One region of the Achromobacter sp. ESBL13 genome, then DNA from elsewhere that is predicted to be linked to it. Evidence: riboswitches for the same ligand, from Rfam matches in the RefSeq annotation. Region 1 holds a riboswitch; the other holds the start of a gene.
What was found. A riboswitch is a leader RNA that binds a small molecule or an ion and turns the genes downstream of it on or off. The one in region 1 is predicted to bind thiamine pyrophosphate.
Positions count from the first base shown of each region.

Region 2: linked by a shared signal. The riboswitch ahead of V6F88_RS01010 (sodium:solute symporter family protein) and the one ahead of V6F88_RS12690 (LuxE/PaaK family acyltransferase) in region 1 are both predicted to bind thiamine pyrophosphate.

Region 1 is NZ_JAZEVT010000002.1:845,078-851,272, reverse strand. It holds tRNA gene V6F88_RS12710 (tRNA-Phe) at 1-35, shown strand, start outside; tRNA gene V6F88_RS12705 (tRNA-Phe) at 122-197, shown strand; gene V6F88_RS12700 (hypothetical protein) at 329-1,102, shown strand; gene V6F88_RS12695 (hypothetical protein) at 1,099-1,596, shown strand; TPP riboswitch at 1,611-1,702, shown strand; gene V6F88_RS12690 (LuxE/PaaK family acyltransferase) at 1,772-2,854, shown strand; gene V6F88_RS12685 (acyl-CoA reductase) at 2,851-4,311, shown strand; gene V6F88_RS12680 (ABC transporter ATP-binding protein) at 4,308-5,072, shown strand; gene V6F88_RS12675 (ABC transporter permease) at 5,069-5,833, shown strand; gene V6F88_RS12670 (ABC transporter substrate-binding protein) at 5,854-6,195, shown strand, end outside.
Region 2 is NZ_JAZEVT010000001.1:204,514-210,708, reverse strand. It holds gene V6F88_RS01025 (FadR/GntR family transcriptional regulator) at 1-347, shown strand, start outside; gene xth (exodeoxyribonuclease III) at 594-1,376, shown strand; tRNA gene V6F88_RS01015 (tRNA-Ala) at 1,445-1,520, shown strand; gene V6F88_RS01010 (sodium:solute symporter family protein) at 1,690-3,141, opposite strand; TPP riboswitch at 3,242-3,346, opposite strand; gene V6F88_RS01005 (3-oxoacyl-ACP reductase) at 3,453-4,235, shown strand; gene V6F88_RS01000 (LLM class flavin-dependent oxidoreductase) at 4,241-5,527, shown strand; gene V6F88_RS00995 (hypothetical protein) at 5,591-5,788, opposite strand; gene V6F88_RS00990 (lipoprotein N-acyltransferase Lnb domain-containing protein) at 5,977-6,195, opposite strand, start outside.

The DNA.
Region 1 (6,195 bases):
TTGTGTCGGTGGTTCGATTCCGCCCCAGGCCACCAAAAGAATTATTGGGATTTCGATAGCAATATCAAGTCCCAAAAAAAGCCCAGCCGCCGCGCTGGGCTTTTTGCACCGAGTACGTGTTGGCCTGGTAGCTCAGTCGGTAGAGCAGAGGATTGAAAATCCTTGTGTCGGTGGTTCGATTCCGCCCCAGGCCACCAGCCCTCCTGATCTCCACCGCTGTGGGGATTTTTTTACGTCCAAATTCTGGCGTTTACCCCCGCCTCGGCGCCCGCTTGCAAAATATTACATGCCGGCAAAAAAGCCGGGCACGAGGTCTACAATCGTCGGTATGAAACCGGCCGCCAATCTTCGCTTCGCTGTGCGCGACCGCATCAACGGCGTTGATGTGGGCCCAAAGGCTGTTCCCTTGAGCCTGCTTGGCGAGTTTCAAAAAGACGTCAGCGACTTTCTGCAAGGGTCCACTCGAGAGGTCAACCCGGCCGCAGTGCTGGTGTCGATAGAAGAAGGGTCGCTGGTTTTAGTCGCCGAAGGGTTGTTGGCGGCATCAACGCTCTGGGCCGATGTGGAACGCTTAGCCGTCCCGAATTCTCTCGAAGCCATTGATCCCCGGCGCGCGGCGGTCATCGAGCGCTGGCAAGCCCAGGCACGCAACAATCCCGATCGTGTTTACGCCCTTGAAGACAACACGCGGCGCGCGCTGACGATCGTCAATGCCCAGTCAGACTTCAAACAATCCGTCGATATTTGGGTAACCGTGGAAAAGTACTTACACGGCAAAATCGTGGACTGGGGCGGCAAGACCAAAGCGAACGTTCACCTTGTGCTTGAAAATGGCAAATCGCTTACGGTAGCCGCCACTCAGCAATTACTGGCACAGGAGAGCGAAAATCGCCTCTATCGCCCAGCCTTGCTGCACGTGACCGCTGAAGAGAATTTACGAACCGGTGAATTGCGCAATTTGAATCTGCGCTCGTTTGAGGTGCACCACCCCGCGTACGACGACGATGAATTCCAGCGAATGGTACGCAAAGGCACCGCGGCCTGGGCGGACGTACCCGACGCAACACGATGGGTTGAATCACTGCGTGGCGACGACTCATGACGGCAGCAGTGTTGCTGGATACCAGCTATCTGATCTCGCTCGTCGACGCGACTCGCCCCAACCACCAAATTGCCACCCGGTACTTCCGGCAGATGCTCGACGAGTCTCTGCCGATTTATTTTTCGGCAGTCGTTGCAGCAGAATTCGGCATCAAGCAAGGACTGACCGACTTACCACTGCAAAAGTTTCGCCACCTGCCGTTCAACATCCCGCACGGGCAGCGAGCCGCCCAATTGTGGAATGCGCTGGGCCCAAGGGGCGATGGCACCGGGCGCGCAGTTGCGCGTGATGACATCAAACTCATTGCCCAGGCTTGTCACGAGCGCATTCCCTTTGTCCTCAATGAGGACGCTTCCTCGCTGCACAAATACTGCGAACGGCTACGCGAGGCTGGCGTATGCCAGGTGCGTTCCATCGTCCTGGCCAGCGGTTATGACCCCGCAGCCTTCCGAATGGATGGTCAGCAAGGATTCGACCTAAGCGGCGAACCCTAGAGCGGGTTAACATTGCCTTCGCTCCGGGGTGCACGCCAGTGCTGAGATTCAGACCCGCGAACTTGACCCGGTTCATGCCGGCGTAAGAAGAGCAATCGTCCGACCCTGCCGCGCCTTTGCGCCGCTTGCGCGGGCGGGCTTCGGAGCTTCCTTGTACCGGAATCCACGAACGCCCATGAACAACGCTGCCCCGCCCGTCGCGGAAATTCTTGAATTCATTGCCCAGGACGGCTGCACCGACGCGCAGTTCGACCAGTTGGCGCTGCGGCTTTTTGCGTATCAATATGGCGCCAACGCGCCGTATCGCGCGTTTTGCCAGCGGCGCGGCGCCACCGTGCGCAATGTGAAGACCTGGAGCGACATTCCCGCCGTGCCCATCGACGCCTTCAAGGCGATGGAGCTGCGTTGCGAGGCGCCACGGCCCGACGAGCGTGTCTTCATGACCAGCGGCACCACGCGCGCCGATATGCGCGGCCGGCACTTTCACCCGCATCTGGACGTCTACGACCTGTCCATGACGCGCAATTTCGCCGCGCGCGTCATGCAGGGCACGCCGCGCCTGCCGATAGGCATTCTGTTTCCGGACGAAGTCGCCATGCCCAATTCGTCGCTGGCGCATTATCTGGCGCTGGCCATGACCGCGTTCGGCACCGAAGACAGCCGCTATTTCATGTCGCCGCAGGGCATCGACCTGGATGGGTTGTTGCGCCGCCTGGAAAAGGCCGAAAGCGATGGCCGGCCCTACGCGCTGCTGGGCGCCAGCTTCAGCTTCGTGCATGTGATCGATGCGCTGCGCAAGGCGGGCCGCACGTTCCGTTTGCCGCCGGGCAGCCGCATTCTGGATACCGGCGGCTACAAGGGCCAGTCGCGCGAGCTGCCGCTGGACACCTTTTATGCCGAGCTTTCCGAGCTGCTGGGCGTGCCGCGAGCGCTGTGCATCAACATGTACGGCATGACCGAACTCAGCACTCAGTTTTACGACGACGGCAATGCCACGGTCCCGTCCGTGAAATCGGGGCCGCACTGGATCCGCTCGCGCCTGGTCGACCCGGCGACCGGCCGGACCGTTCCCGCGGGCGAACGCGGCATTCTGGCGCACTGCGACCTGGGCAACTTCAACTCGGTCAGCACCATCCTCACCGAAGACGTCGGGCAACCGGCCGATGGCGGCTTTTTGCTGTTGGGCCGTGCCGAAGGCGCGCAAGCGAAGGGCTGCTCGCTGGCCGTCGAAGCATTCATTCAGTCTGCGCGGCCATGAGCGTGCAACGGGTCCATGCGGGATACCTGCCGGGGCTGGCTTCGGCCGATGTCCAATGGCAGACCCTGCCTTTCGAGCAGAACGGCCGGCGCGTGGACGTGGCCGTGCCGGTGCTGACCGCGTCACAGATGCAAGCGCTGGCCGAACGCGTCAAGCAGGCCAGCGCCCGGCATCTGAAGACGATGACGGTGTCGGAAATCATCAACGTGATTGATCGCGCCATTGCCCGGCTGCTGGATCCTGACGACCCGGTCCGGCAACAAGCCGACGCGCTGTTGCCGATCGTCAGCGGCTATGACGCGCAAATGGTGCGGCTGGGCCTGACCGGCTTTTTCAAGACCTTCCGCGCGCCACAGCTGCATCGCTTTGTGGCCGAGGACTTTGCCAACCCCAAGGTGCTGGACGGCTTTCAACCGGCGGCCAAGGGCGGCGCGGTGCGCGCCCACGGCCCGCAATTGCTGGTGCACAGCTGGGCCGGCAACGTGCCCGCGCTGGCGTTATGGAGCCTGATCTGCGGTCTGCTCGTCAAGGCCGGCAATATCGGCAAGCTGCCCAGCGCCGAACCGCTGTTTGCCGGCTGGTTCGCGCACCTGTTGGCCCAGGTGCACCCGCCGCTGGCCGACTGCCTGGCCGTGGTCTGGTGGCGCGGCGCGGGCGAGGACGACGCCGCCGCGCTGTACGCGCAGGCCGATACCGTGGTGGCGTATGGCGGCAACGACGCGCTGCATGCCATCCAGCGCCGCCTGCCCGTCACGACGCGCTTTCTGCCGCATGGCCACAAGCTGGGCTTCGGCGTGGTCAGCGCAGCCGCGCTGGACGCCCAAAAGGCCCCCGCTCTGGCACGCCGTGCGGCATGGGATGTGATGCGCTACGACCAGCAAGGCTGTTATTCGCCGCAGATTTTTTACGTGCAGCGCGGCGGCCAGGTAGCGCCGCGCGACTTTGCGGCTTACCTGGCGGGCGAGCTGGCCAATCTGCATCGCCGCTTTCCCCGCCGCCCATTGGACCTGGCCGAATCGGCTGCGGTGGCCAAATGGCGGCAGTCCATCGAATGGCACTTGCCGTCCCACGATGCCGACGCGTTGATCGGCGACCCCGACGCCGCTTGGGCAGTCTCTTATGTTGATGCCGCCCCCACGCTATCGCCGACGGCCCTGCAACGCAGCATCGTGGTGGCGGGCATCGACGCCCTGGATGACGTGGCGGCGCACGTGGCGCCCCACCGCCACTACCTGCAAACGGCGGGCGTGGCCGCGACGCCCGAAGAGCTGTATCGCCTGGCCGATCAACTGGGCGCGGTGGGCGTTACCCGCGTCAGCGCGATTGGGGCGATGAGCATGCCCGAGGCCGGCTGGCATCACGACGGCCGCTTCAACTTGCTGGACCTGGTGCGCATGACCGAAATCGAACAGTCCGCCGAAACCGCCGCCGACCCCTACGCGTCGTACGAACCATGATTGCGGACGCGTCCCGCCCCTTCCTGCACATCGACGGGGCGGTCTACACCTACCCCGGCCGCGCGCCCATCGTGCACGGTATCGACTGGCGCCTGCAAGCCGGCGGCTTTCATTGCCTGGTTGGCCGCAGCGGCTGCGGCAAGACCACGCTGCTGAAACTTGCCGCCGGTTTGTTGACCCCGCAGTCCGGCCGCGTGGTGCTGCAAGACGGCACGCCCGCGGCGCCCGGCCCGCAACTGGGCTATGTATTCCAGGCGCCGACGCTGCTGGATTGGCAACATGTGATCGACAACGTGCTGCTGCCCGTGTCGTTGCAACGCCGGCCGCTGCCTGAAGACACCCGGCGCGCGCACGATCTGCTTTCCATGCTGGGCCTGTCCGACCACGCGCAGCACTATCCCCGCCAACTGTCTGGCGGCCAGCAAAGCCGCGTGGCGCTGGCCCGCGCGCTGATCCTTGAACCCGCCTTGCTGTTGCTGGACGAACCCTTTGCCGCGCTGGACGCCATCACGCGCGGCGAGTTGCAAGACGACCTGCTGCGCATGTGCCGCCTGCGCAATACCACCGTGCTGTTCGTCACGCACGACATCAGCGAAGCCGTCTACCTGGGCGACCGCGTGGCCGTCATGCACCAGGGCCGCATGCTGGCCGACCTGCCGGTGGACCTGCCCGCGCCCCGCACGCAAGCCATGCGACACGGCGCGGCGTTCAACGCCACCTGCGCGCAGGTGTACGAATTCATGACCGGGGCGCGCCCATGACGCCGGCCTTCCGATTCCGCCTGCTGGCGGTGGCGCTGCTTATCGCGCTGCTTGGCGTCTGGGAATTCACCGTGCGCCAGGCCGGTATCTCGGCATTGGTGCTGCCGGCCCCATCCGCCATCGCGCAGACCTTGTGGACCAGTCTGGCCACCGGCTACCTGTGGCCACACATCGGCGCGACGCTTGCCGAGATGCTGCTGGGCCTGGCGATCGGCGGCGCGGCGGGCCTGGGCATCGGCATTGCATTGGCCGAATCGGCCCTGCTGGACCGCGTGCTCAAGCCCTACGTGATCGTCAGCCAGGTTGTCCCCAAGCTGGCGCTGGCGCCGCTGTTCGTCGTGTGGTTCGGTTTCGGCATGGCGCCCACGGTGGTCATGACCGCGCTGATCTGCTTTTTCCCCTTGATGGAAAACACGCTGACCAGCTTGCGTCAGGTCGATCCGAACCGGCTGCAACTGTTTCGCATGCTGGGCGCCACGCGCGCGCAAACCTTGCTGCGGCTGAAGCTGCCCGCCGGCCTGCCGGGCATTCTGGCGGGCCTGCGCGTGGCGCTGGTGCTGGCATTGGTCGGCGCCGTGGTGGGCGAATTCATAGGCGCCAGCCGGGGTTTGGGCGCCGTCATCATTGCCGCGCAAGGCATGATGGACACGCCCCTGATGTTCGCCGCACTGACCGCCATTGCCGCCATCGGGCTGCTGGGCTATCAGGCCACGCTGATGCTGGAACGACGCCTGCTGCGTCCCTATGCCGATCAATCATGACTTTCATCCGGACCCCACCCATGCTTTCGTCCCCTGCCCGCCGCAGCTTGCTGACCGCCGCCGCCGGCCTTGCCGCCACGTCCCTGGCGCCGTGGGCGGTGCACGCCCAAGGCGCGCCGACCGGCACCATCACCCTGGCTGGCTGGAGCAAGCCCATCAGCGAAATCACCAACCTGCTGGCTGAGCCGGACAAGGGCTTCTTCAAGGCGCAGGGCGTGAACCTTGTCTACTTGCCCGGGGCGGGCGGTGGCGACGCCATCCGCAACCTGCTCAGCGGCCAGGCCGACGTGGCCTTTACCGACCCCGGCTCGTTTTTCATGGCGTTGGACAAGGGCGAAAAACTGCGCGCCATCTACGACATC
Region 2 (6,195 bases), on a different contig from region 1:
TGCACGACATGGACCGCATGCTGACAGGCTACGAAGAGGCCGACGCCTCCGGCGCCATCGCGCATCACTACGACTACGGTTTCCACCAAGCCATCGCCGCCGCCACCAGCAACCAGCGCTTCGTGCAAGTGCTCAAGTCACTGGAGTACGACGTCAGCCACGCCGTCAACGTCATGCGCCACCTGGTCCACAGCGAACCCTGGAAACGCACCCGCGCCGCCATCGACGAACACCGCCACCTGTACCGCCTGATCCAGGCCCAAGACGCCGACGGCGCCCGCAACGTAATGCGCGCCCATATCGAAAAGGCCAAGAGCCGCATGCTGAATAGCGGGTCCGAGCATTGACTGCGTCACGACAGGCCAGTGGCGACCGCGTGTCACGCCCGGGGTCCCAGGCCCCAGGCCCCAGGTCCCAGGTCCCCATCCGGCCTTCCGCCTTCCGCGTTCCGAGCCGTCGCCACGGTATCATCTGCCCCTATTCCTGGCGCCCGCCGACGCCCCCGGAAAACTGGCCAGTCAAGTGACTGGCCCGGCTTCGGGAGGGCGGCATCGCCAAGACTCGCATGAATAAATAAAGGCCCTACTAGACACATGAAATTAGCCACCTGGAACGTGAACTCCCTGAACGTACGCCTGCAGCAGGTGCTGGATTGGCTGGCTGCCAATCCGGTCGATGTGCTGTGCATTCAGGAACTGAAGCTGACCGACGACAAGTTTCCCGAGGCGGCGTTCAAGGAAGCCGGTTACCACGCGGTCTGGGCGGGGCAGAAGACGTATAACGGCGTGGCCATTGTGTCGCGCGTGCCGGGTACTTCGATGGTGCGCAATATTCCCGGCTACGAAGATCCGCAGCAGCGGGTGTTGGCGCTGACGTTTCCCAGCCCCGAAGGCGACGTGCGGGTCGTTTGTGCGTACTGCCCCAATGGGCAGTCGGTGGATTCGGACAAGTATTTGTACAAGCTGGCCTGGTTCGATGCCATGCGCAACTGGCTGGCCGAGGAAATCAAGCAGTATCCCCGCCTGGCGGTGCTGGGCGACTACAACGTCGCCCCGGCCGATGAAGACGTGCACAACCCCGAAAAATGGGAAGGCCAGGTGCTGGTGTCCGAACCCGAACGGGCGGCCTTGCGCAGCCTGATGGAGTTGGGCCTGACCGATTCGTTCCGCCTGTTCGAGCAGCCCGAAAAGTCGTTTTCCTGGTGGGATTACCGTCAATTCGCCTTCCGCCGCAATGCCGGCCTGCGGATCGACCACGTGTTGTTGTCGGCCCCGCTGGTCAAGCGCTGCGTCGCCTGCGTCATCGACAAAGAGCCGCGCCGCAACGAGCAGCCGTCGGATCACGCGCCGGTGGTGGCCACCCTGGAATTCGTCTGAAAATAATTGCCGCACGCCGTATTGCGCGGCGCTTTATTGTTCAGGTATAGTTTTGCTCTTGCTTCATTGGGGCGGTAGCTCAGCTGGGAGAGCGTCGCGTTCGCAATGCGAAGGTCGGGAGTTCGATCCTCCTCCGCTCCACCAATATTCCAGACAAGAAAGCCTTGGACACCGCAACGTGTTCCAAGGCTTTTTTGTTTTGGCTGCCCGCCCCGGGGTCAGGCCGGAACTTAGGCCGGAACTTAGGCCGGAATTTAGGCCGGAATTTAGGCCGGATTTCAGGCCGGATCTCAGGCCGGAATTCAAGCCACCATCAGGCCGGGTCCTTGTCCAAACGGCGCACCGCCGCGCTCAGCGTAGACAGATCAAACTCCTTGGCGCCGCGACGCATGCAGCGCATCACCGCTGTGACCAGCACCGGAACAAACGCGGCAAGCAGGAACGATTCCAGCAAGAACGTCGGCTTGTCGCCCGGCGCCGGAAAGCAGAACAGGCCGGCCGCCAGCCCCGCCACGGTCGCGGTTGTTGCGGTGGCGCCATCGTGCTTGCGGCTGAACAGGCCATAGAACACCGGAAAGGCAGCGGCCGAGCACAGCAGGTCGGCCAGCAGGAACAGATACAGCACGCTGTAGCCCTGCGAGGCCACGATCATCACCGGAATCGCCAGCAGCAACACCGCCCAACGGGCAAGACGCTTCATATCCATGCCGGTGGCGCGCGGCATCAGGCGGCGCATATCCACCGCCACGATGCTGGACACGGCGCTGATGGCGGTGTCGGCCGTGCTCATGACCAACGACAGGCCCAACGGGATCAACGCAATCACGAACCAGGCGGGCGCGTGCGGCATGATGACGCTGAACAGCGCGATGGAACTATCGCCCTGCGGCGCCAGCCCCACGAACGCCAGGCCGAACAAGCCCATCAGGAAGATGAACGGCGCGGCCAGGATGCCCCCCAGCAAAAAACCATTGCGCATCGACCGCGTGTCTTTGGCGGCATAGATGCGCTGCCAGTTGCCCTGGTGAAAGATGCCGGTCAGCAAAATCGCCACGAAGAAGGTCAGGCCGGCTTTCACACCCACGGGATCGGTCAGATCCAGCAACTGTGGCGCCTTGGCTTGCAACGCTTCGATCGTCGGTAACGCCCCGCCCGCCGCCTGCCAGCCGACCACGCAAAGCAACACCAGCAGCGGCACGATGACCATCATCTGCACCTGATCGGTGAAGATCGATGACCGCAGGCCGCCATACGTGGTGTAGAGCAGCGTCGTGCCCATCACGATGGCGGCCGTGGCCCACAGCGGCACGGGCGCCAGCATGGTGACCAGCTTGGCAATGGCCGTGACCTCGGCGGACAGCGCGATGAACAGGTAGAACAGCATGATGAACAGCGCCAGCCCGTACATGGGCCGACCGTAGCGCGCCATCAGGAATTCGGTCAGCGTGTGACCATGCGGGATCAGTTCGCGCATGCGCCGGCCCAACGGAATCATGACCAGGCGCGGCGACATGGACCCCAGCGCGTAGCCGATGACCGCCGCCAAGCCGCCCCAGGTGGCGGCCTGCGCCGGCGAAAACAGAATCCACGCACCCAGCGTTGACGCCATCAGCGTCAGGATGGTGCCAAAAGCGCCCTGGCTGTTGCGCGCCACGATGTAGTCTTCCAGGGTGCCGCGCTTGCGTCGCGTATACAGCACGCTGGCGGCGGCAAAGCCACCCGAAAAAAGCAGCAGCCACATCAAGGCCGTGGTTTGGGTCAGCATGGAAAGCGGTCCTCCCTAGCCCGGCAAACGGCCGGACGCGCGTCGCGGCACCGTTCGCAAGGCGGGCCGCTGATGGATCAAAGCACTAGGGAGGGCGCGCGAGTGGCGCGATGTCCTTCCCTTCGCCGGCATTACCCGGATCAGGTTCAAAGGGTTACCGCGACGACGCGGAATCTCAGCCAGACAGGCTCCCCCAGGAATTGCCGCAAGATTAGGGTCGCGGCAAGGCATTGTCAACGCATCGATTTATGCTAAGTTCGCCCGCTTGCGGCACCTGATTGCACGCGTGCCGGTGAACCGACGAGCCCACCATGCCCATTGCCCACCCCGCCCCCGCCTTGAATGAACAACTGGTTATCGTGACGGGAGGCGCCCGCGGATTGGGCGCGCACATCACGCGGGCCTTTCTGCGAGAAGGCGCAAAGGTGGTCATCAATTACCTGAACAGCGCGCAGGCCGCACAAGCGCTGGCCGCCACCGCGTCCGACCGGACGCTGGCGGTTCAGGCCGACGTGCGCGACGCGACGGCGGTGGCCGCCATGATCGCGCAGGCGCAAAACCACTTCGGCATGCCCGTCACGACGGTGGTCAACAACGCCCTGCCCGCCTTCGCCTTCAACGGCGACGCGCGCCCGCATGCCGACACCTTGACGTGGGACCACTTGAACCAGCAGATCGAAGGTAGCGTGCGCGGCGCCCTGAACACGACGCAAGCCGCCCTGCCCGGCATGCGCCAGGCAGGGGTGGGCCGCATCATCAACATCGGCACCAACCTTGTTCAGAACCCGGTGGTGCCGTATCACGACTACACCGCCGCCAAGGCCGCGCTGCTGTCGTTCACGCGGACGCTGTCGCAGGACCTGGGGCCGGACGGCATCACGGTCAACATGGTGTCCGGCGGCCTCTTGCGCACCACCGACGCGTCGGCCGCCACCCCCGAAGCCGTGTTCGACCTGATCGCCGCCAGCACGCCGCTGCGCGCCGTCACCACGCCGGAACAATTCGCCGATGCCGTTCTGTTCTTTGCCAGCCCCTGGTCGCGCAGCGTCACCGGCCAGAACCTGGTCGTGGACGGCGGCCTGGTGAAGAACTGATCACCATGTTGCACCTGAACCTGTTCATCTTCGGCTGCGGCCACCACCGCGCGGCTTGGCGCCATCCGGCCTCGGCTGCTGAACGCCTGGGCGACATCCGCTATTACGAATCGCTGGCGCGCACGGCGGAGCGCGGCAAGCTGGACGCCATTTTCTTTGCCGACGGCCAGTCCACCGACAACATCGGCGACGGCCCGCGCTGGTACCTGGAGCCGCTGACGACCATGGCCGCCATCGCGCGCGCCACCACGCACATCGGCTTGATCAGCACGGTATCCAGCACCTTTTTCACGCCGTTCCACGCGGCGCGCATGGTGGCGTCGCTGGACCACATATCGGGCGGACGCATGGGTTGGAACGTCGTCACCTCGATGTTCGACGCCGAAGCCCGCAACCACGGCTTTGAAGCCATGCCGGGGCACGACTGGCGCTACGCGCGCGCCGAAGAATTCGTGGACGTGGCATTGCGCTTGTTCGATTCGTGGAAGGATGACGCCCTGGCCATCGATCGCGACGGCGTCTATGGCGTGCCCGAGCGCGTGCGCCCGATCCACCACCACGGCGACCACTTCGTGGTAGACGGCCCGCTAACCGTGCCGCGCCCGCCCCAAGGCCACCCGGTCCTGTTCCAGGCCGGCGCATCGGACCAGGGCCGTGACTTGGCCGCCCGGCGAGCTGAAGCGATATACGCCGTGGCCTACGACCTGCCGGCCGCGCAATCGTATTACCGCGACATCAAGCAACGCGTACGCGCCGCCGGGCGCACCGCCTTCGTGCCCATCATGCCGGGGCTGGTTACGTACGTGGGATCAACCGAAGCCGAAGCCCGCGCCAAGCAGCGCGAACTGGACGAGTTGCTGCCCAGCGACGCGTCGCTACGGCAGCTGGGCACCTTTGTGCTGCAGGATTGCAGCGCCTGGGAGCTGGATGCCCCCGTGCCCGCGCTGGTACCGCTGCCTGAGTTCACGGGCCCCAAGGGCCGCTACGCCACCATTTTGCGCATCATCGAAACCGAACAACCTACCGTGCGGCAACTGCTGGGACGCCTGGCGGCGGGCGGCGGCCATTGCACGATGGTGGGCACGCCGGAGCAAATCGCGGACCGGATGGAGCATTGGTTCCGCAACGAAGGCGCCGACGGTTTCAACCTGATGCCGCCGTCGTTGCCGGCCGGCATCGACGACTTTGTGGAACAGGTGGTGCCGGTGTTGCAGCGGCGTGGCTTGTTTCGTACGGACTACGAACACACAACGCTGCGGGGACATCTGGGGCTGGAACGGCCGGCGGGGTAGGCAAAATCGACGCCCGAAACATCATGCGTTGACGGCGGTGTAAACCGCTTGCAACGCGTGGGGCTAGCCGACGGAAGGCGCCGGTGCCGGCTGCACGTGCTTGGGCAATTGCGCTAGACGCCGCCGCTCTTGGGCGGCCGCTTTTCGATTGACCCGTTGCGTCGCGAGCAGGTCGTACAACACGACGCCAGGGTGACGGAACAGCATGGCGCCAATGGCGACCGCAAGAATGCAGGTAATGACCAGCGTCAGCCAAAGCATCTGACGCCCTCCTTAAAAAACCTACCGGTTCGGATACCGGATGAAAAATCGCGTTCAGAAAATTAACATCTGCACGCTGGAAGGTAATTTACTGCATAACCATGAAATTGGCGTGAAATGTGCACTGGAAAACACTGTTCCGTAACGCGGAGAAACTGCTCCCTTGCGCGGAGGGGTCGTCAACGGCGCTACGGACCTTCGCTTCTGATCCGCCTCGAAAACCCCACCGCATCGTCACCCGGCGCCGACAGAGCCCCTACCGCCGCCCGCTTGCGTAGCATGTCCAGCGGCCCGTGGGTGTCCAGGCCGCCCTGCTCGTAGAGGTATTCGGGCAGATAGCCCGACAGCAGCAGCCGGTAGTCCAGCGGCAGGCCGGGCACGATGGCGTTGACCATGTGATAGACCAG